3 regions of the Kitasatospora sp. NPDC057940 genome follow, and region 3 is predicted to be linked to each of the others. Evidence: riboswitches for the same ligand, from Rfam matches in the RefSeq annotation. Region 3 holds a riboswitch; each other region holds the start of a gene.

The links. A riboswitch is a leader RNA that binds a small molecule or an ion and turns the genes downstream of it on or off. The one in region 3 is predicted to bind thiamine pyrophosphate.
Region 1: another riboswitch for thiamine pyrophosphate. It lies ahead of thiO (glycine oxidase ThiO); the one in region 3 lies ahead of thiC (phosphomethylpyrimidine synthase ThiC).
Region 2: another riboswitch for thiamine pyrophosphate. It lies ahead of ACFVTF_RS01855 (purine-cytosine permease family protein); the one in region 3 lies ahead of thiC (phosphomethylpyrimidine synthase ThiC).

The regions. Positions count from the first base shown of each region.
Region 1 covers NZ_JBHVPH010000004.1:396,733-405,440, reverse strand. Annotated here, with positions in the region: gene ACFVTF_RS10170 (molybdopterin-dependent oxidoreductase) at 84-713, shown strand; gene pknB (Stk1 family PASTA domain-containing Ser/Thr kinase) at 761-2,536, opposite strand; gene ACFVTF_RS10160 (thiazole synthase) at 2,656-3,453, opposite strand; gene thiS (sulfur carrier protein ThiS) at 3,455-3,739, opposite strand; gene thiO (glycine oxidase ThiO) at 3,736-4,911, opposite strand; TPP riboswitch at 4,915-5,027, opposite strand; gene ACFVTF_RS10145 (NAD(P)/FAD-dependent oxidoreductase) at 5,112-6,320, shown strand; gene ACFVTF_RS10140 (Rv2175c family DNA-binding protein) at 6,363-6,728, shown strand; gene thiE (thiamine phosphate synthase) at 6,728-7,378, shown strand; gene ACFVTF_RS10130 (polyprenyl synthetase family protein) at 7,435-8,541, opposite strand.
Region 2 covers NZ_JBHVPH010000001.1:405,377-414,084, reverse strand. Annotated here, with positions in the region: gene ACFVTF_RS01885 (pyridoxal 5'-phosphate synthase) at 1-602, opposite strand, end outside; gene ACFVTF_RS01880 (hypothetical protein) at 1,112-1,441, opposite strand; gene ACFVTF_RS01875 (FAD-binding oxidoreductase) at 1,870-3,234, opposite strand; gene ACFVTF_RS01870 (MerR family transcriptional regulator) at 3,346-4,173, opposite strand; tRNA gene ACFVTF_RS01865 (tRNA-Ser) at 4,291-4,378, opposite strand; gene ACFVTF_RS01860 (S1C family serine protease) at 4,442-6,256, opposite strand; TPP riboswitch at 6,580-6,727, shown strand; gene ACFVTF_RS01855 (purine-cytosine permease family protein) at 6,720-8,186, shown strand; gene ACFVTF_RS01850 (glycerophosphodiester phosphodiesterase) at 8,266-8,708, shown strand, end outside.
Region 3 covers NZ_JBHVPH010000001.1:186,299-190,204, forward strand. Annotated here, with positions in the region: gene ACFVTF_RS00895 (antitoxin) at 1-157, opposite strand, end outside; gene thiC (phosphomethylpyrimidine synthase ThiC) at 297-2,159, opposite strand; TPP riboswitch at 2,155-2,289, opposite strand; gene ACFVTF_RS00905 (DUF5326 family protein) at 2,429-2,629, opposite strand; gene tenA (thiaminase II) at 2,846-3,514, opposite strand; gene ACFVTF_RS00915 (cupin domain-containing protein) at 3,548-3,865, opposite strand.

The DNA of each region.
Region 1 (8,708 bases), on a different contig from region 3:
GCCACCGGTTCTTGAGAGTGGGGCGCGTGGTCGCGCCAAGGGGCGCGCACGGCGCGTCGGCCGCCGTCTGTCACCATGGAGTCATGGGTCAGTCCGAACAAGAACCACTTCCGCCGTCTGACCCGAGGCTCCCCCCGGGGCAGCGCGTGCAGCGCGGCTGGCCCGCCCTGCACTACGGGCCCGTACCCCGCTTCAAGCCGCTGACCTGGGACCTCCAGGTGTTCGGCGCCACCGCCTCGGCGGAGAAGCACAGCTGGGACTTCGAGGCCTTCCACGCCCTGCCGCGCACCACCGTCGTCGCCGACCTGCACTGCGTCACCAAGTTCACGCTGCTCGGCAACGAGTGGTCGGGCGTGCCGGCCGCCGCCCTCCTCGACCTGGAGCCCCCCGCGCCCGGCGTCACCCACGTCATGGTCTGGGCCGAGTACGGCTACAGCGCCAACCTGCGGCTGGCCGACTTCGCCGACCCCCGGACGATCTTCGCCACCCACCGCAACGGCGAGTCGCTGACCGCCGAGCACGGCTTCCCCGTCCGGCTGATCGTCCCCGGGCTGTACGCCTGGAAGGGCCCCAAGTGGGTCCGCGCGGTGGAGTACATGCGGGCCGACCGCCGGGGCTTCTGGGAGGAGCGCGGCTACCACAACCTCGCCGACCCGTGGCGCGAGCAGCGCTACTCCCACCAGGAGGAGCCGGGCGACGGCCCGCTGCGCTGAGGGCGGGCCGACGTCCGGAGGAATCCCCTCAGGAGCGAGGAATCCCCTTAGAAGAAGGGGAAGTTGACCGTCACCGCGGTGTGCTGAGGGCGCCGCTCGCCGGCCGCCGGGGACTGGCTGGACACCTTGCCGGTGCCGAACAGGTTGACCCCGCTGGTCTGCATCGTGAAGCCGGCCGCCTGGAGCGCCTTCGCCGCGTCGTCCTTGCTCATCCCGGTGACGTCCGGGACGGGCACCATGCCCTTGCTGACCACCAGCGAGACCGCGGTGTTCTCCTGCAGCAGCTGCCCGGCCGCCGGCGAGCTGCTGATCACCACGCCCTCCGGCACGGTGTCGTCGTACGTCCCGGTCACGCCGCCCCTGGTCAGCTGGGCCGCGGTCAGCGCGTCGGCGGCCTGGTCGGCGGTCTTCCCGGCCAGGTCCGGCACCGCGATCCGCTTGGGGCCCCGGGAGACGGTCACCGTCACGGTGTCGCTCTTGCGGGTCCGCGCGCCCACCCCGGGGTCGGTGGCGATCACCTGCCCGGCCGGGACGCTCTCGCTGAACACCTCGACGAAGCGGCCGTGCATGCCGTCCTTGTCCAGGATCCGCTGCGCCTCGGCCCGGTCCTTGCCGAGCACGCCGGGCACCGGCCCGTACAGCCCCTCGGACAGCCCGTACGTCGCGCCGCCGACCGCCAGCACCAGGGCGGTCAGTGCGGCGACCCAGATCAGCGGCTTGCGGGGGAGGCGGCGCAGCAGGCCGGGCCGGCGCCCGCGCACCGGGGTCGGCTCGTCGTACGGGCGCGGCTCGACCAGCAGCTGGTCCAGCAGCTCCGCCGGCACGTCCAGCACGCTGGTGGGCTCCGGCGCCGCGTCGACGGGCCCCGCCGGCTGCTGGATCACCGAGGTCGGCTCGCTGGTCGGGTAGCGCGGGCTGGGCCGGGTGGAGGCCGGCGGCTCGGCGTCCAGCTCGGCCGGGGTGAGCGTGCGGCGGATCCGCTGGAGGGCGGCGAGCAGTTCGACCGCGTCGTACGGGCGGGCGTCGGCCGTCCGGGCGCAGGCGCCGGCCACTATGGCGTCCAGCCCGGGGCCGACGGCCGGGGCGATCAGCGAGGGGGCGGGGACGTCCTCGTGCAGGTGCTTGTACATCACCTGGACGGGGTTGTCGCCGGTGTGCGGGCGGCGGCCGGTGAGCATCTCGTAGAGCAGGATGCCGGCCGCGTAGACGTCGACCCGCTGGTCGGTGGGGGCGTCCGGGAGGATCTGCTCGGGGGCCAGGTAGGAGACGGTGCCGAGGACCGTGCCGCCGGTCGCGGTGCTGGTCGAGGTGGGCGCGCCGTCGGCGGTGCCGAGGACCCGGACCAGGCCGAAGTCGGCGACCTTGACCAGCCCGTCCTCGGTGATCAGCACGTTCTCCGGCTTGACGTCCCGGTGCACCAGCCCGGCCCGGTGGGCGGCGCCGAGGGCGGCCAGCACCGGCTCCAGCACGTCCAGCGCGGCCCGCACGGACAGCGCGCCGCGGTCGCGCAGCAGGTCCCGCAGGGTGCGGCCGGGCACGTACTCCATGGCGAGGAAGACGTTCGCGCCGTCCGCGCCCTGGTCGAAGACGTTCACCACGTTCGGGTGGGAGAGCCGGGCGACGGCCTTGGCCTCGCGGATGAACCGGGCGGTGAAGCCGTCGTCCCCGGCCAGCGCGGGGTGCATCACCTTGAGGGCGACGACCCGGTCCAGCCGGGTGTCGGTGCCCCTGTAGACGGTGGACATCCCGCCGGTCGCGATGCGCTGCTCGACCCGGTACCGGCCGTCGAGCAGGGTACCGATCAAGGGGTCGTGCAGTGCCATGTCCACCCGGAGAGTCTAGGGCTCCGGCTGTCGGCCGGGCCCGGAGGACATCGCCTCCGGGCCCGGCTGTGCCCGGTTTGTGACACGGCACACGCGGGCGGGTGCCGGGCGTCCCGGCGTCAGAACGCCGGGTGCTCGCGGGTGTCCAGCTCCGCCCGGCCGGCCATCGCCGAGGAGGCCTCGGCGTGGAACCGGCGCGGGATGCGGCCGGCCCGGTGGGCGAACCGGCCCGCCTCGGCGGCGTGCCGCATCGCCTCGGCCATCAGCACCGGGTCCTGCGCCCTGGTCACCGCGGAGGCGAGCATCACCGCCGCGCAGCCCAGCTCCATCGCCAGCGCGACGTCCGAGGCGGTGCCGGCGCCCGCGTCCAGGATCACCGGGACGCCCGCGCCCTCCACGATCAGCTGGAAGTTGTGCGGGTTGCGGATGCCCAGGCCGGAGCCGATCGGCGAGCCCAGCGGCATGATCGCCGCGCAGCCGACGTCCTCCAGCTTGCGGGCCAGCACCGGGTCGTCGTTCGTGTACGGCAGCACCGTGAAGCCGTCGTCGACCAGGGTCTCGGCGGCGTCCAGCAGCTCGATCGGGTCCGGCAGGAGGGTCCGCTCGTCGGCGATCACCTCCAGCTTCACCCAGTCGGTGCCGAGCGCCTCGCGGGCCAGCCGGGCGGTCAGCACGGCCTCCCCGGCGGTGAAGCAGCCCGCCGTGTTGGGCAGCACCCGGATGCCGTTGCGGGTCAGCACGTCCAGGACGGAGCCCTGGGTGCCGGCGTCGACCCGGCGCATCGCCACGGTGGTCAGCTCGGTGCCGGAGGCCAGCAGCGCCCGTTCCAGGATCTCCAGGCTGGGCGCGCCGCCGGTGCCCATGATCAGCCGGGAGCCGAAGGACTCCCCGGCGATGGTCAGCAGGTCGTCAGCCATGTCAGCCTCCCTGGACGGCGGTGAGGATCTCGATCCGGTCGCCCGCCGACAGTTCCGTGGCCGGCCACGAACTGCGGGGCACCACGGCCTCGTTGAGGGCGGCGGCGACGCCGCTGTGGGCGGCGCTGAGGGTGGCCACCACCTCCGCGAGGGTGGTCGTGGCGGACACCCGGCGGGGCTCGCCGTTGACGGTCAGCCCGATCTCGGCCGGCGCGGTCTGGGCCGGTGTGGTCTGGGTCGGCGTGGTCTGGGCCGGTGTGGTCTGGGGTGGTGCGATCTCGGTCATGCGGAGGCCTTCGCGGTGGAGCGGTCGGGGGAGAACCGGGTGGGTGTGAACGGCTGTGCAAGCTCAGGGAGTTCGCCGCTCGCCAGGTACTCGGCGAGCAGGTCGGCGGTCACCGGGGTGAGCAGCACGCCGTTGCGGTAGTGGCCGGTGGCGGCGACCAGCCCGGGCAGCGCGGTCGGGCCCAGCAGCGGGGCGTTGTCCGGCGAGCCGGGCCGCAGCCCGGCGGAGGTCTCCAGTAGCGGGAGTTCGGTGATGCCCGGCACCAACTCGTGGGCGTCGCGCAGCAGTTCGTACACCCCGCCGGCGGTGACGGTGGTGTCGTAGCCCTGTTCCTCGGTGGTCGCGCCGATCACCAGCTCGCCGTTCTCCCGGGGCACCAGGTACAGGTGCTGTCCGCGCACCACCGCGCGGACGTTGCGGGACAGGAACGGCCGGTACGCCTCGGGGATCCGCAGCCGCAGGATCTGCCCCTTCACCGGGCGGACGGCCGGCAGCACGCCCTCCGGCAGCCCGGGCAGCCGGTGGCTGTGCGGGCCGGCCGCGAGCACCACCTGGTCGGCCCTCCGGGTCTCGCCGGTGCCGAGCCGGGCGCCGACCGCGCGGCCGCCCTCGACCAGCAGCCCGACGGCCTCGGCCCGGTGGACCACGACCCCGGCGAGCCCGCAGGCGGCCACCAGGGCGGTCAGCAGCCGGCGGGGGTCCACCTGGTGGTCGTCCGCGACGTGCAGGCCGCCGCGCACGCCGGGGGCGAGCATCGGCTCCAGCCTGCGGGCCTCCCGGCCGGTCAGCCAGGCCGAGTCCAGGCCGAGCCGCTGGTGGAAGGCGTGCAGCTCGCGCAGTTCCTCGCGGTCGTCGGAGTCCAGCGCGACGGCGATCGTGCCGCACCGGCGGTACCCGGTGTCCAGGCCGCCGCTCGCCTCGGTGAGCTCGGCGGCGAAGTCCCCGTACCGCTGGTTGGAGGCCATGCCGAGGCGCAGCAGCGGCTCCTCGCCGTACTGCAGCTCGGTGACCGGGGCGAGCATCCCGGCCGCGACCCCGGCCGCCCCGCCGCCGGGGGAGGGGTCGACCACGACGATGTTCCTCAGCCCGCGCTGCGCGGCGCGCCAGGCGACGGCGAGGCCGATGATGCCCCCGCCGATCACCAGCACGTCGGCGTGGGTTTCCTCGGGCAAGCGTGACAAGGCTGCTCTTCTCCCTTCGCCGGAATGACCCGGATCAGGTTCGGACGGTCGCGGGCCGTGCCAGCCCGCCTCTCAGCCCGGTACGCCGGGCTCCCGTGATGGTGCCCCCACCATAACGCCGGGGGCGGGCCCGGCCGAAGGCCCATACGCGGGGTGGACGGGCCGATGGCCCCGGCAGGGCGCTGAGTACAGTGACGGGCGTGGCAGAGCTGAACGCAACGGATCAGGTGGTCGTCGTCGGGGCCGGGCTGGCCGGGGCGCAGTGCGCCCTGAAGCTGCGGCAGGGCGGCTGGCGGGGGCGGATCACGCTGGTCGGGGAGGAGCCGCACGCGCCGTACGACCGGCCGCCGCTCTCCAAGGACGTGCTGCTCGGCGAGGCCGACGCCACCACCCTGGACATCGACTACCCGCAGCTGGGCATCGAACTGCTCACCGGCCGCCGCGCCACCGGCCTCGCCCCCGGCGTGCTGCACACCGACGCCGGTGACCTCCCGTACGACGCCCTGGTGATCGCCACCGGCGCCACCCCGCGCGCCCTGCCCGGCGCCGAGCGCGCGCACCTGCTGCACACCCTGGACGACGCGCTGGCGCTGCGCGCCCTGCTGCGGCCCGGCCTGCGGCTGGTGCTGGTCGGCGCGGGCTGGATCGGCGCCGAGGTGTCCACCGCCGCCCGCGCGGCCGGCTGCGAGGTGACGGTCGTCGAGGCGGGCCCGGCGCCCGTCCCCGGCGCGCTGCCGGCCGAGGTCGGTTCGGCAATGGCCGCCTGGTACGCCGAGGCCGGCGTCGACCTGCGCTGCGGGGTCGGCGTGGCCGCCGTCGAGGAGGGCGCGGTGCTGCTGGCGGACGGCTCGCACCTGCCCGCCGACGAGGTCGTGGTCGGCGTCGGCGCCCGGCCCGCGACGGGCTGGCTGGCCGGCTCCGGCGTCGAGCTGGACGGCACCGGCGCCGTCCTGGTGGACGGGCGGCTGCGCACCGGCCTGCCCGGCGTCTTCGCGGCCGGGGACTGCGTCAGCTACCCGTCCGCCCGCTCCGGCGCCCGGCTGGCCGTCCAGCACTGGGACCACGCGTTGCAGTCCGGCGAGGCCGTGGCGGCCGCCGTCCTCGGCGCGGACGCGCCGCCGTACGACCCGGTGCCGTACTTCTGGTCGGAGCAGTTCGGGCGGATGGTCCAGTACGCCGGGCGGCACGCCGAGGGCGACGAACTGCTGTGGCGCGGCGACCCGCAGGACGCCTCCTGGACGGCGCTCTGGCTGCGCGACGGGGTGCCGAGCGCGCTGCTGGCCGTCGACCGGCCGCGCGACCTGACCCAGGGCCGCCGGCTGATCGAGCGCGGCACCGCGCTGGACCGGGCCCGCGCGGCGGACCCCTCGGTGCCGCTGAAGTCGGCGGTCGCGGGGTAGCGGCTGGTGCGCGGGGGGCTGTGGAGGTGGCAGTCTGGTGGCGTGAGTGAGATTGAAAGCAAGATTGAAGCCCTGGTTTCCGAGTGGATGTACCTGCCCGACATCTCGGAGCAGTGGGGGGTGCGCGTCACCGAGGTGCGCGACCTGGTCCGCAGCGGCGGGCTGATCGCCGTCCGGCGGGGCCCCAACAAGTCGCTGCAGGTCCCTGCGGCGTTCATCGACGGCCAGGGGCTGGTCAAGCACCTGTCCGGCACCCTGACCGTGCTGCGCGACTGCGGGTACAACGACGTGGAGATCCTGGAGTGGCTCTTCACCGAGGACCCGTCGCTGCCCGGCAGCCCGATCCAGGCGCTGCAGGAGAACCGCGGCACCGAGGTCAAGCGGCGCGCCCAGGCGATGCTGATCTGATGGCGGCGGACACACCGCGCCGGCGGCTGGCCGACGCCCGGCTGTACCTGTGCACCGACGCCCGCCGGGAGCAGGGCGACCTCGCCCAGTTCCTGGACGCGGCGCTGGCGGGCGGGGTGGACATCGTCCAGCTCCGTGACAAGGGCCTGGAGGCCAAGCAGGAACTGGAGGCCCTGGAGGTCTTCGCGGACGCCTGCCGCCGCCACGGCAAGCTGCTGGCCGTCAACGACCGCGCCGACGTCGCGCACGCGGCCCGGCCGGACGTGCTGCACCTCGGGCAGGACGACCTGCCGGTGCCGGCCGCCCGGGCGATCCTCGGCGACGAGGTGCTGATCGGCCGGTCCTGCCACGCCGAGTCCGAGGTGGACGCGGCGCTCGCCGAGCCCGGTGTGGACTACTTCTGCACCGGCCCGGTCTGGCCGACCCCGACCAAGCCGGGCCGCCCGGCGCCGGGCCTCGGCCTGGTCTCGTACGCGGCGAAGCAGAGCACCGACCGGCCGTGGTTCGCCATCGGCGGCATCGACCTCGGCAACCTCGACGAGGTGCTGGCCGCCGGCGCCCGCCGGATCGTCGTGGTCCGTGCGATCACGGCCGCCGACGACCCGCGGGCCGCCGCCGCCGAGCTCGCCCGGCGGGTGCGCTCGGCCTGACGGCCCCGGGGGCCGTCACCGTTCTCCGTACCTGCGGATCCCCCTGCGCGCGGATCTCAGTACTTGCGGACGGTGGCGGCCTCGGCCAGGGCCAGCAGCACCGTGCGGGCCTGCTCGTCGGCCAGCGGCGCCGCCGCCAGCGCGGCCAGGGACTGCTCCATCAGCTCGTCGATCCGGCGCTCCACCCGCTCGGGCGCGCCGCTGCGGGCCACCAGGTCGCGCAGCCCGGTGACCTCCTCGGGCGCCAGGTCCGGCGCGCCGAGCCGCTCGTCCAGGTGCCGGGCGTCGGCGGCCGGCAGGCCCCGCATCGCGTGCGCCACCAGCAGGGTGCGCTTGCCCTCGCGCAGGTCGTCCCCGGCCGGCTTGCCGGTGACCGCCGGATCGCCGAAGACGCCGAGCAGGTCGTCCCGCAGCTGGAAGGCCTCGCCCAGCGGCAGTCCGAACGCCCCCAGCGCCGCCACCAGCTCCGGGCCGGCCCCGGCCAGCAGCGCGCCGACCTGGAGGGGCCGCTCGATCGTGTACTTCGCCGACTTGTAGTGCAGCACCGTCTGCGCCCGGTCGAGCGCGCCCTCGTCGGCGGAGTCGCCGGCCACCGGCTCCAGGACGTCCAGGTACTGCCCGACCATGACCTCGGTGCGCATCAGGTCGAACACCGGCTTGGCGGCCAGCACGGCGGCCGGCTCCAGGCCCGAGCGCAGGAACAGCTCGTCGCACCAGATCAGCAGCAGGTCGCCGAGCAGCACCGCCGCCGAGGCGCCGTACTGCTCGCGGTCGCCGCGCCAGCCGTTCGCCCGGTGCAGCGCCTCGAAGCGGCGGTGGATCGAGGGCAGGCCGCGGCGGGTGTCGCTGCGGTCCATCAGGTCGTCGTGCACCAGGGCGCTCGCCTGGAGCAGTTCCAGCGCGGCCGCCGCGTTCGCGATGCCCTCGCCGCCGGCCGGGCCGCCGGCGCCGCGCCAGCCCCAGTAGCAGAAGGCCGGGCGCAGCCGCTTGCCGCCGTCCAGCAGGAAGTCGCGCAGGGCGTCGGCGGCGGGCACGAGCTGCGGGGAGATCTTGTCCAACAGGGCGGACTGGCCGTCCATGAACGCGGCGAGGGCGGCGTTGACGCGCGCGCGGACGTCCTCCACGTCTATGGGGTTGGCCGGCCGGTTGCTGGACGAGGTCACGATGAGGCTCCGCTGGTTCGCTGGGGTTCAGCAAGCGTAGCGGGGTGGCCGGGAACGGATGTGCGAGCGGGCGTGTGCGCGGGCGTGCGGGCGCACCGGGCGCGGGACCCGAACGCCGGTCGGAATTCGTCGGCCCACGGACGGAACGCGGACGGAACGCGGATGGA
Region 2 (8,708 bases), 220 kb from region 3:
ACGGCGACGGCCTCGTCGTACTCGGCGAGCGAGGCCATCGGCTCGCTCTGCCGCCCGACCAGCGCGCCGACCCGGGCGTCCGGGGAGCGGGTGGCGAACTCGGCGGCGGCGACCAGGTCGGCGGCCCGCTCGACGGTGCCGCGGACCCGGACCTGGCGGCCCAGCTGGGGCCAGTAGACGGTCAGCGCGGCGGCCGGGTGGTCGGCCAGCTGGCGGCCCTTGGGACTGTCGGCGGCGGCGGAGAAGACCCAGCCGGTGCCGGACGCGTCGACGTCGCGCAGCACCAGCACCCGGGCGTCCGGCAGGCCGTCCCCGTCGACCGTGGAGAGGGTGACCACCTGCGGGTCCGGCACGCCGGCGGCCAGCGCGGTGGCGAGCCAGTCCACGAACAGCGGGCCGGGCTCGGCGGGCGCGGCCTCGGCGTCGAAGGTCGGCAGCGGGCGGGCCATCGGCGGGCGTCCGAGCAGCAGCTCGGGCACGGACTTCGGCTCGGGCCGGTGCTCGGCCGGCTCCCGGCGGGCGTCCGGCCCGGATCGCGGATCCGGCTCCGGTGCAGGCCAGGCCTCGCCCGGGCCGGTCAGGCCCTCCTCCTCCGCCGCCATCGCGCGCCCTCTCCTCCGGTTGCCGCGGTCGCCGCCCCGGCCGGGCCGTCCTTCCCGGGCCCGGGCACGTGGTGCGCTGTCGGAGCGCAACCGTACCGCCGAACACCGACGGCTCCGGGCGCGGGCCCTCGCTGGACGCGTTCGCGCAGTCCGGGCCTGCCTCGACGGGCGGTCCCGGGCGGTATCGGGCGGTGTCGGCGGCGACGGACGCTACCGGGCGGTGCCGGTGGCGACGGACGCTACCGGGCGGCGGCGACGGGCAGCCGGCGACGGGCGGGCCCGGGCGGTTCGCTCCCGGCTCCGGACGCACTCGTGGGCGGTGCCGATGGCGGCACCGCCCACGAGGCCGGCTTCGCGGTGACCCTTTCCGCTGGCCGGTCATGCGCTGTTCTGATCCGCGCCCGGGCGGCGATTCCGCCCGGAGACTGGTTCGAGCCCCTCCGCGAGTGCTCAGCTCACCCGCGGCCGCCCACCTCCGGCGCCCCCGCCGTCGGTGGTGCCCGATCGGATCAGTGGAAGATCGGGGCGAACACGACGTTGATGTTCTTGTTGGACTGCCCGGCCAGGATGGTGCCCGCGTTGTCCTTCACCGCGAGGGTGTTGTTCTGGTTCGAGGCACCCGTCCCGGTGGCGGTCTGCTGGGTGGAGATGTAGTTGCCGTCGACCCCGCCGAACACGTTGCCCGTGCCGACGTTGGACACCACGCCGGCGTTGGAGCCGGCACCGGCGCCCGCACCGTTGTCGGCCGCCGCAGCGCCGGCGCCGGCCAGCAGCAGGCCGGCCGCGAGCGGGGCGGCGAGCAGGAGTCCGGCCACCCGGCGAGTGTGGATGCGAGCCATGAGAGCCTCCAATAAGCTGTAAATCGTGCAATTGTCGAGCTGGGGGTGCGGGAGTTCGCCGGCCAGACGAACACCTGCGGGCTGCGACGCCGAGAGACAGACTTCCGCAACAAATCGACAAAGCACTAGTCGACGGAGCAGTTTTCGCCCGTTAGCGTGATATCCACCCGGGCTGCGCATAACGGACCGAAAATCGGACAGCGCGCCGACACACCCCTACTGAGCTGGCACTTTGCTTGGACGACGACCTCCCGGAGGGCCCTTCAGACAGGGCGCTCCACCGTCACGCGAGCCACCAGGCGCACCACCCCCGGCGCAGGGAAATCAGGAAACGCGCCCCCGAAAAGTTCGACCACCCTCCCATGTCGACTTTTCCAGCCATTCCCAGACCATCGGAAAGTCGTACTGAAATATGGGGGGAAATAACATCACACCATCTTGCCCGGGTTCATGATTCCCAGCGGATCGAAGACCGCCTTCAGCTGTCGCTGGAGGTCCAGCGCGACCGGCCCCAGCTCGCGCGCCAGCCAGTCCCGCTTGAGCAGCCCCACCCCGTGCTCCCCGGTGATCGTGCCGCCCAGCTCCAGCCCCAGCGCCATGATCTCGTCGAAGGAGCGCTGCGCCCGCGCCGCCTGCTCCGCGTCCGAGCCGTCGAAGATCACGATCGGGTGGGTGTTGCCGTCCCCGGCGTGGCTGACCACCCCGATGGTCAGCGCGTGCCGCTCCGCGATCACCGCCACGCCGTTCAGCATCTCGGCCAGCCGGGAGCGCGGCACCGCCACGTCGTCGATCATCGTGGTGCCCAGCCGGTCCAGCGCGGGCAGCGCCAGTCGCCGGGCCTCCAGCAGCAGCTGCGACTCCGCCTCGTCCTCGGCCGGCACCACCTCGGTCGCCCCGGCCGCCCGGCAGAGCTCCGCCACCCGCGCCAGCCCGGCCTCCCGGTCCGGCCCGTCGAAGGCCACCAGCAGCAGCGCCCGGGTCGTCTCCGGCAGCCCCATCCGCCCCAGGTCGTTGACCGCCCGCACGCTGACCGCGTCCATCAGCTCCATCAGCGACGGGGTCAGGCCGCACGCCATCACCTCGCAGACGGCCGCGCCCGCCGTGTCCGCGCTCGGGAACTCCGCCGCCAGCGCCAGCTGCGGCGCCGGCGCGGGCCGCAGCGCGAGCACCGCCCGGACCACCACGCCCAGCGTGCCCTCCGAGCCGACCAGCAGCCGGGTCAGGTCGTACCCGGCCACGCCCTTGGCCGTCCGGCGCCCGGTGGACAGCAGCCGCCCGTCCGCCAGCACCACGTCCAGGCCGAGCACGTACTCGCTGGTGACGCCGTACTTCACGCAGCAGAGCCCGCCCGCGCCGGTGCCGATGTTGCCGCCGATCGTGCAGGACTCCCAGCTGGACGGGTCCGGCGGGTACGACAGGCCCAACTCCTCGGCTGCTCGCGACAGTTCGGCGTTCACCACGCCGGGCTCGACCACCGCGATCCGGTTCACCGGGTCGAGCTCCAGGATCCGGTTCAACTTCACCATCGACAGCACGATGCAGCCGTCCACGGCGTTCGCCGCCCCCGACAGCCCGGTCCGCGCCCCCTGCGGCACCACCGGCACCCGCAGCGCGGTGGCGGTGCGCAGCACGTGCTGCACCTGCTCGACCGTCTCCGGGAACACCACCACGGCGGGCGCACCGGCGGCGCAGAAGCCGGCCATGTCGTGGCGGTAGGCGGCGGTCACGTCCGGATCCACCACCACCGCCCCGGCCGGAAGGCCCTGCGCCAGTCGGTCCGTCAGGTCACCCATCGCCGCCTCCACTCGCCGCCCGCCGCCTCCACCGCACTCTGCCCGCCCGCCGGGGGCCGGGCAAGTGGGCCCCCGGCGGATCCGCGGGCATGAGCCCCGGCCGGACCGGGCCTACCGGCGGACCACCGGCTCCTGGAACTCCGTGACCCACCGCGCCGGGTCGTCCGGGCACTCCAGGTAGAGCTCCCGGGCGTAGCCGGCCGAGCGGTAGCCGTTCGCGTCGATGAAGCGGGCCAGCTCCTGGAAGCCCCCCATCGCCTCGTCCATCGAGCCGCGGTGCACGACCGTCGCCGCCTCCTCGATCGGCGGCAGGTCGAGCACCGCGAAGTCGTACCGGCCCGGCTCCACCGCCGGCCCGACCGGGACGGCCACCCGGATCAGCACCGTGCCCTCCCCCTCCGGCACGTCCTCGTACCGGGCGACGGACGGGCCCGCCTCGGCGATCCCGGCCTCGGCCAGCCGCCTGCACAGCTCCGCGAACAGCGGGCCGATCACCGGTCCGATGTCCTCCGGCTGGTAACTCGCGGCCACCGCGGTCAGTTCGGCCACCCGGACGGACGGCACCCGCTTCAGTACGACGTCGTGTGCGGACATGGTCCCCTCGCTCTCGATCGTCCGGAGCCTCGCCTCCACCCGGGTCAGCCGCTGCTCGTCCGCAGCGATCGCCTCGGCGAGTTGGGCCCGGCGCAGCCGCAGCATCCCGCGCAGTTCGGCCGCGTCCACCTGCTCGTCCAGGACGGCCCGCACCTGCTGCAGCGTGAAGCCGAGCTCCTTGAGCGCGATCACCCGGTTGAGCCGGGCGAGTTGGGACGCCTCGTAGGACCGGTACCCGCTGACCGGGTCCACCCTGGCGGGCCGCAGCAGCCCGATCGCGTCGTAGTGGCGCAGCATCCGCACCGACACCCGGCCGTGGCTGGCGAAGTCTCCGATGTTCAACATGGTGCCCCCACTCCACCCCCTGCCACCGTGTCAGGGTCAACCCCCGCCCCCGGAAACGCGGAAGGCGGGTGCCGAGTGATCTCGGCACCCGCCCTGAGCAGGTGGTTCTCCAACCAGCGGAGAGCGTGGGATTCGAACCCACGGTACGGGGTCACCGCACGACAGTTTTCAAGACTGTTCCCTTAGGCCGCTCGGGCAGCTCTCCAGGCGGAGGTCAGCCTAACGGGTCCGGCGGGGTTCGGTGCACACCGTTTCGTGCGGGTGGGGGTCAGCTGTCGCCGTCCCGCTGGCCGAGGGTGACCTTGGTGTTGAACTGCTGGCCGTTGCGGGTGTACTCGACGTCGACGGTCTCGCCGGGCTTGTGCGTCCAGATCCGGCTGACCAGGGCGGGGCCGTTCTCGATCGGCACTCCGCCGAGCTTGGTGATGACGTCGCCCGGCTTGAGACCGGCCTTGTCGGCGGCGCCGCCGGGGGTGACGGCCGGCTGGCCCTGGATGTCGCGGGTCTGGATCTGCGCGCCGTCGCCCTTGTAGTCGTCGTTGCGCAGCACGTCGAGCTTGGCGTAGACCGGCTTGCCGGTCTTGATCAGGGTGTCGGCGACCCACTTGGCCTGGTTGATCGGGATGGCGAAGCCGAGGCCGATGCTGCCGGCCCGGCCGTTGGCGGAGGCGTTGGACTGGATCGCCGAGTTGATGCCGATCACCGAGCCGCTGGAGTCGAGCAGCGGGCCGCCGGAGTTGCCGGGGTTGATCGAGGCGTCGGTCTGCAGCGCGTTCATGTAGGAGGACTGGCCTCCGGTCTCGTCGCCGGAGGCGACCGGGCGGTCCTTGGCGCTGACGATGCCGCTGGTGACGGTGGACTCCAGGCCGTACGGCGCACCGATCGCGACGGTGGCGTCACCGACGTTGACCTTGTCGGAGTCGGCCAGCGGAAGCGGGGCCAGCTTGCTCTTCGGCGGGTTGTCGATCTTGACCACGGCGACGTCGTAGCCCTCGGCGTGGCCCAGCACGGACGCGTTGTAGGACGTGCCGTCGGCGAACTTGACGGTCAGTTTGCCGCCGTTGAGGGTCGGCGCGACCACGTGGTTGTTGGTGAGGATGTGGCCCTCGGTGTCGAAGACGAAGCCGGTGCCGGTGCCCGACTCGCCGTTGCCCTGCGCCTTGATGGTGACGACGCTGGGCAGCGCCTTCTGCGCGATGCCGGCGATCGAGCCGGGGGCGGGCTCGTTCTTCTGGGTGTTGCTGGCCTGGACGGTGGTGCTGCGGTGGTCGTCGGCGCTGTTGGTGCTGTCGTTGCGGTCCGCGACGGTCACGCCGAGCGCACCGCCGGCCACGCCGGCGACCAGGGCGACGGCGGCGATCAGGGCGACCAGGCCGCCGCGCTTCTTGCGCGGGCCGCCGGGGCCGCCGGGGTAGTCGGCCGGGTAGCCGAGCGGTCCGGCCGGGCCGCCCGGGTAGCCCGCGCCGCCGCCGGCGTCGTGGGCGGCGCCCCAGCCGCCGAGCGGCTGGCCGGCGCCGAACGGGTGGTGGCCGGGCGCGGGGTGCGCGGCGGGCGCGCCGAGGGCGGCCGGGGTGCCGTACGGGTCGTGCGGGCCGGCGGCGGGGACGCCGTGGGCCGGGGTGGCGTACGGGTTGGCACCCGGCGGCAGGGCCGGGCTCTCGGCGACGGGTGCGACGGGTGCCGTCGGCGCGGCCGGGACCGGCGGTGCCGGCGGCAGGACCGGCGGCGGCGCGTCGATGTAGCCGGTGGCGGCGTCGACCGGGGCGGCCGGCGCGTCGGCGACCGGCACGGCCGGGGCCTGCGCGGGCGCCTCCGGCGCGGGGACCTTGGTGAAGGCCACCGTGGGCTGGTACCCGCCCTCGGCCGGAACACCGTCGGCCGCCACGCCCTCCGTCGGCGCGGCCTCGGCCGGTGCGGCCTCGGCGGCCGGAGCGGCCCCGGGCTCGGGGACCCGGCCGAAGGCCAGTGTCGGCTGGTGCCCGCCCGAGGCGTGGCCGTCGGAAGCGGGAACAGCCGCCGCCTGGCCGCCCGAGGGCTGCTCCCCCTGCGGCCCGGTGGGCCCAACCTCGCGCTCGGTGCTCACGAACGACCTCCATAGCTGACAGAACCAAGGACCATAGTTTTTCGTACTGCCGATTCGTTTGCCGTAAGGACCCCTCTGAATAACTCATAAGAATCCTTAGCCGCCGCCGACAGCCGGGCCGCCGACCAGGCTGTCCTGCGCCGACGACCGGGCCCACGACCGAGCCGACGGGCAACACGACCGAGCCGACGGGCAAGTCGACGGCCGAACCGGCGACCGGCCGGCGACCGGAGGCTCCCCCACCTCCGCCGGGCGTCCCGCGATGCGGGCCGCACACCCCGTGGCCTTGGCGTTCACCCCCGGGCCGGTTAGCCTGTCGCTCACAACTGACACGCGGGAGCTTGGACCGTCCAGGCTGAGAGTGCGCTGGTCGACCGTACGCCACGGGATCGTGGGCGGACCGTCGAGGGGGCGCAGACCGCCGGAACCTGTCCGGGTAATGCCGGCGTAGGGAGTATCGGCCATGTCGCCTGCTTCGCCATCCTCTTCTTCGGGCGCGCCCGCGTCCAAGGGTTTCCCCGAACCGTCCCCGGCCGCTCACGGCGGTGACGGCGGTGACGGCGGTCACGCGGACCCCACCGGCACGGCGACCGCCGTCCTGGACCGCCCCGAGCGTGCCGAGGCGCCGCTCGTGCTGGACACCGAGCCGCCGCGCACGCTGCGCTTCCGGGACCACTTCGCGCTCTGGATGAACCTGGGCGTCAGCCTGATCGGCTTCTCCACCGCCGCGACCGTGCTCGGCGCCAAGGGCAGCGAGCTGTCGCTGGCCGCCGCGGTGACCGCGATCGTGGCCGGCACCGTGGTCGGCACCGCGATGCTCGGCGTGGCCGCGCTGATCGGGGCCCGTACCGGCGCGCCCGCGATGGCGAACCTGCGCGGGCTGTTCGGCACCCGGCTGTCGTACGTCCCGACGGTGCTGAACATCGTCCAGTGCGTCGGCTGGGGCGTGTTCGAGCTGCTGACGATCGCGGCGGGCGCGCAGACCGTCGCCCACACCGACGGCTACCGCTGGCTGTTCGTGCTCCTGGCGGGCGCGCTGACCACCGCGCTGACCATCTGGCCGCTGGGCTCGATCGCGGTGCTGCGCCGCTTCGTGGCCGGTGCGGTCGCCGTCGCGATGGTGTACTTCACCGTCCAGCTGGGCCGCCAGGGGGTGCCCGACCCGGGCGCCGGCAACTGGCACGGCTTCCTGGGCGCCACCGACGCGATGATCGCGGTGTCGATCTCCTTCGTCCCGCTGGCCGCCGACTACACCCGGCACTCGCGCACCGCGCGCTCGGCGTTCTGGGGCAGCTTCTCCGGCTACACGATCGCCCAGGTCTGGTGCTACGTGCTCGGCCTGATGGCCCTGCTGCAGTCCGACGGCGACCCGAACAGGATCTTCGACTCCTTCCTCGGCGTCTGGGCCGGCTGGCTGTTCCTGCTGGTGCTGGTGCTGCGCGAGACGGACCAGTCCTTCGCCAACGTGTACTCGACCGCGATGTCGGTGCAGAACCTGCTGCCGAAGGTGGACCGCCGGGTGCTGACCGGCGGGATCGGCCTGCTGATCACCGTGCTGGCGCTGCAGATCGACAAGTTCACCGACACCTACACCAACTTCCTCGGCCTGATCGGCTCGGTCTTCGTGCCGCTGCTCGCGGTGCTGGCGGTGGACTACTTCTTCGGCGCCGGCCGGTACGGCTGGAACCTCTCCGCCGACGCGCCCTCGCGCCGCCTGATGCTGCTGCCGTGGGTGCTGGGCTTCGCGGTCTACCAGTTCATCGCGCCGACCGCGGTGGCCGGCTGGTGGACGGACTTCTGGACCTCCGCCCAGGACGCCCTGCACTTCACCCCGCAGGAGTGGACGTCCGCCTCGCTGTTCGCCTTCCTGGTGCCCGCGCTGGTCACCTGGGCGCTCACCCCGCTGACCCGCAGGGCGGCGCCGAGCTGACCGACCGGCACCGAAGACGGCCCCGCGGATTGGGGCCGTCTTCGCCTGCGCGTCACTTCCGCCGCCTATCGTGGGGCCCGTGACCAGCACAGACCCGTCCTCGACGGCGGCGCGCAGCACGCCGCCCGTCCAGGTGATCGCCCACCGCGGTTCCTCGCACGCCCTGCCCGAGCACACCCTGGCGGCGTACCGGCGCGCGCTCGACGAGGGCGCGGACGCGGTCGAGTGCGACGTCCGGCTGACCGCCGACGGCGAGCTGGTCTGCGTGCACGACCGCCGGATCGGCCGGGTCTCCAACGGCCAGGGCACCGTCTCGGCGATGACGCTGGCCGAGCTGGAGGCGTACGACTTCGGCGCCTGGAAGACCGGCCGCCCCAGCACCGACCCCGAGCTGCGCGGAGTGCTGCGGCTGGAGCGGCTGCTGGAGCTGGTGGTGGACTGCGGCCGCCCGGTGGACCTGGCGATCGAGACCAAGCACCCGGTGCGCTACCGCGGCCGGGTGGAGGCCGAACTGCTGCGGAC
Region 3 (3,906 bases):
TCAGCCTGTCCATCATCTCCGCCATCGTGGGCTTGGATGCCTCCTTGGCGATCAGGTCCTGCATGAACGCCTGGAGCGACTTGCCGGCCTGCGCTGCGCGAACCTTCAAGGTCTGGATCTGGTCGTCCGGGACGTCCCGGATCGTGAGGACTGTCATGCCTGCATTATAGCGCGGGTATCTGCAAAATGCAGATACCCGCTGAATCGACCCTCGGGCCTCAGCAGACGAGCGGCGGAACCGCGAAGAGCGACCCCGAGAGGCGAAACCTCTCGGGGTCGCTCTCACATGTGATGCGTCAGTCGGCCAGCGGAAGGTAGACCCGGTTGCCCTGGGCGGCGAACTCGGCGGACTTCTCCGCCATGCCCGCCAGGGCCTCGGCGTCGAACTCGGTCTCCACGGCGCTGGAACCGTCGCCGTGCTCGGCGCGGATCTTCTGACTGATCTTCATCGAGCAGAACTTCGGGCCGCACATGGAGCAGAAGTGGGCCGTCTTGGCGGGTTCGGCGGGAAGGGTCTCGTCGTGGAAGGCGCGGGCGGTCTCCGGGTCGAGGGCCAGGTTGAACTGGTCCTCCCAGCGGAACTCGAAGCGGGCGTCGGAGAGGGCGTCGTCCCAGTCCTGGGCGCCGGGGTGGCCCTTGGCGAGGTCGGCGGCGTGGGCGGCGATCTTGTAGGTGATCACGCCGGTCTTGACGTCGTCGCGGTTGGGCAGGCCCAGGTGCTCCTTGGGCGTGACGTAGCAGAGCATCGCGGTGCCCCACCAGGCGATCATCGCGGCGCCGATGCCCGAGGTGATGTGGTCGTAGCCGGGGGCGACGTCGGTGGTGAGCGGGCCGAGGGTGTAGAACGGCGCCTCGTCGCAGATCTCCTTCTGGAGATCCATGTTCTCCTTGATCTTGTGCATCGGGACGTGGCCCGGGCCCTCGATCATCACCTGGACGTCGCGCTCGCGGGCGATCCGGCCGAGTTCGCCGAGGGTCTGCAGTTCGGCGAACTGCGCCTCGTCGTTGGCGTCCGCGATGGAGCCGGGGCGCAGGCCGTCGCCGAGCGAGAAGGTGACGTCGTAGCGCGCGAGGATGTCGCAGAGCTCCTCGAAGTTGCTGTAGAGGAAGTTCTCCTGGTGGTGCGCCAGGCACCAGGCGGCCATGATCGAGCCGCCGCGCGAGACGATGCCGGTCTTGCGGCGGGCGGTCAGCGGGACGTACCGGAGCAGGACGCCGGCGTGGACGGTCATGTAGTCGACGCCCTGCTCGCACTGCTCGATGACGGTGTCCCGGTACACCTCCCAGCTCAGGTCCTCGGCCTTGCCGTCGACCTTCTCCAGGGCCTGGTAGAGCGGCACGGTGCCGATCGGCACGGGGGAGTTGCGCAGGATCCACTCGCGGGTGGTGTGGATGTTGCGGCCGGTGGAGAGGTCCATGACGGTGTCGGCGCCCCAACGGGTGGCCCAGGTCATCTTCTCCACCTCCTCCTCGATCGAGGAGGTGACGGCGGAGTTGCCGATGTTGGCGTTGATCTTCACCAGGAAGTTGGTGCCGATGATCGCCGGCTCCACCTCGGGGTGGTTCACGTTGACCGGGATGACGGCCCGGCCGCGGGCCACCTCGGCCCGCACGTACTCGGGGGCGAGGCCCTCGCGCAGCGCCACGAACTCCATCTCGGGGGTGACCACGCCCCGCTTGGCGTAGGCGAGTTGGGTGACGGCGACATCGCCGCGGCCGCGCAGCGGGCGGCGCGGGCGGCCCGGGAAGACGGCGTCCAGGTTGCGCAGGTTCCCGCCGCGCGGCGAGGTGTGCTTGATCCCGTCGTCCTCGGGGCGCGCCTCGCGGCCGTCGTACTCCTCGACGTCGCCGCGCTGGCGGATCCAGGCGTCGCGCAGGGCGGGCAGGCCGCGCCGCACGTCGGGTTCGTAGGCCTGGTCGGTGTACGGGCCGGAGGTGTCGTACAGCGGGACGGTCCTGCCGTTGGTGAGCTGCACCTCGCGGTACGGGACCCGCAGGTCGGGCCGGGACCCTTCGCGGTAGGCCTTGCGCCAGGCCGGGGTGGGGTAGCCGGTGCCCGCGCTGGTGACGGTGGCGGTGGCGGTGGCGGTATCGCCGACCTCAGTGCCGCTGTTCCCGGTGCTGCGGGCAGGCTGCGGCTGTGCTTCGAACGTGGTCATCTGACCTCATACTCCCTACGCCGGCATTACCCGGTCAGGTTCCTGCGGTCGACGCAGCCGTCGGTCCGTCCGTCGACGTCCCGGTCAGCGCCCTCTCAGCCCGGTGCTCCGAGCTCCCGCGTCGGCAGGCGGTGTTGCCTGCACATGACGCCCAACACCGTAGCGAGCCGATCGCCGCAGGTCCAGCACGCCCCCACCAGGCCGGACGCCGCGCCAGGAACGCCGAAGGCCCGGCCCCCCGTCCAGGGGGCCGGGCCTCGGGCAGCGGCTCAGCCCTTGGCGGCCTTCTTCACCAGGACCACCACGGCGGCGGCGATGCCGGCGACGACCAGCACCTTGATCATGATGCTCAGCAGGGCGCCGACGACACCGAAGACGAATCCCAGGATGTTCCAGAGCAGCACCAGGACCAGCACCGGGATGACGATGTTCCGCACCCAGGAGGGCAGCGACTTCCAGAGCTCAGCCATGACCGTTCCTTCTCTCCCCGTGGGGTCGGCTGCCGTCCGGTGCCGCATCCCGCTTGCTTTCGGTACTTCGATCGTACGGGGACACGAGTGCCGGAACGAGGCCCGTCGGCCCGGAGAGAACCCCTAGATCACCCCGACCCGGGGCCCCGGGGAGACCCGGGTGCGGGACTCGGGGACGACCCCCGGGAAGGGCCCCGCACCCCCTGCGACCAGCGGTCAGACCGGCCAGCGCTCACCGCGCCAGGCGGCGTCCCAGAACATCCACTCGTAGCGCGAGGTGGTCGTGAAGTGCTCGACGACCCGGCGCCGTTCGGCCGGGGAGATCTCCTCGCCGAGGCGGTCGGTGAGCGCCAGCACCCGGCGGACGACGGACTGGAACGCCTCGTCGCCGTAGGTGGCGATCCACTTGGCGTACAGCGGGTCGGGGGAGCCCTGGGCGAGCAGCGCCTCGCCGACCCGGGCGTAGATCCAGTAGCAGGGCAGCACCGCGCCGACGGCCTCGGCGAAGGAGCCGCCGTAGACGGTCGCCAGCAGGTAGCTGGTGTAGGCCCGGGTGGTGGGCAGCACCGGTTCGGCGGCGGCCTCCTCGGCGCTGCCGCCGAAGGCGGTCAGGAACTCGGCGTGCATGCCCTGTTCCGCCGCCAGTGCGCCGACCGCGTCGTCGGCGAAGGCCCGCACGTCCTCCTCGCCGGGCGCCTTGGCGGCGCAGACGGCGAGCGCGCGGGCGTAGTCGCGCAGGTAGTGCGAGTCCTGGACGACGAAGTGGCGGAAGGCCGCACGCGGCAGGGTGCCGTCGGTGAGGCCGCCGATGAAGGGGTGGGCGAGGATCTCGGCGTACACCGGCTCGATGGCCGCCCAGAGTTCTTCCGTCAGGCTCTTGCTCATGCCCAGGACCCTAGACGGTCGGTCCGCGGACGGTCAGCCCTCGGGCGGGGAGAACACCACCAGGACCCGCAGCTCCTCGGTGACGTGGTGGAAGCGGTGCGGGGTGCCGGCCGGGACGTAGACGACGGTGCCGCGGCCGACCGTGGCGGTCTCGGCGCCGACGGTCAGTTCGGCGCGACCGCTGATCACCTGGTAGATCTCGTCCTGGTCGTGCGCGGTCTGCGGGTCGGTGTCGCCGGGGGAGAGCGCGTAGAGCCCGGCGGACATCCGCGGTTCGCGCAGGAAGCGCAGGTACGCGCCGTCGTTCGCCGCGCGTTCGACGTCCAGTTCGTCCAACCGGAACAGCTTCACCGCTGCTCCCCTCCTTCGTCCATCCTCCGTACGGGCCACGG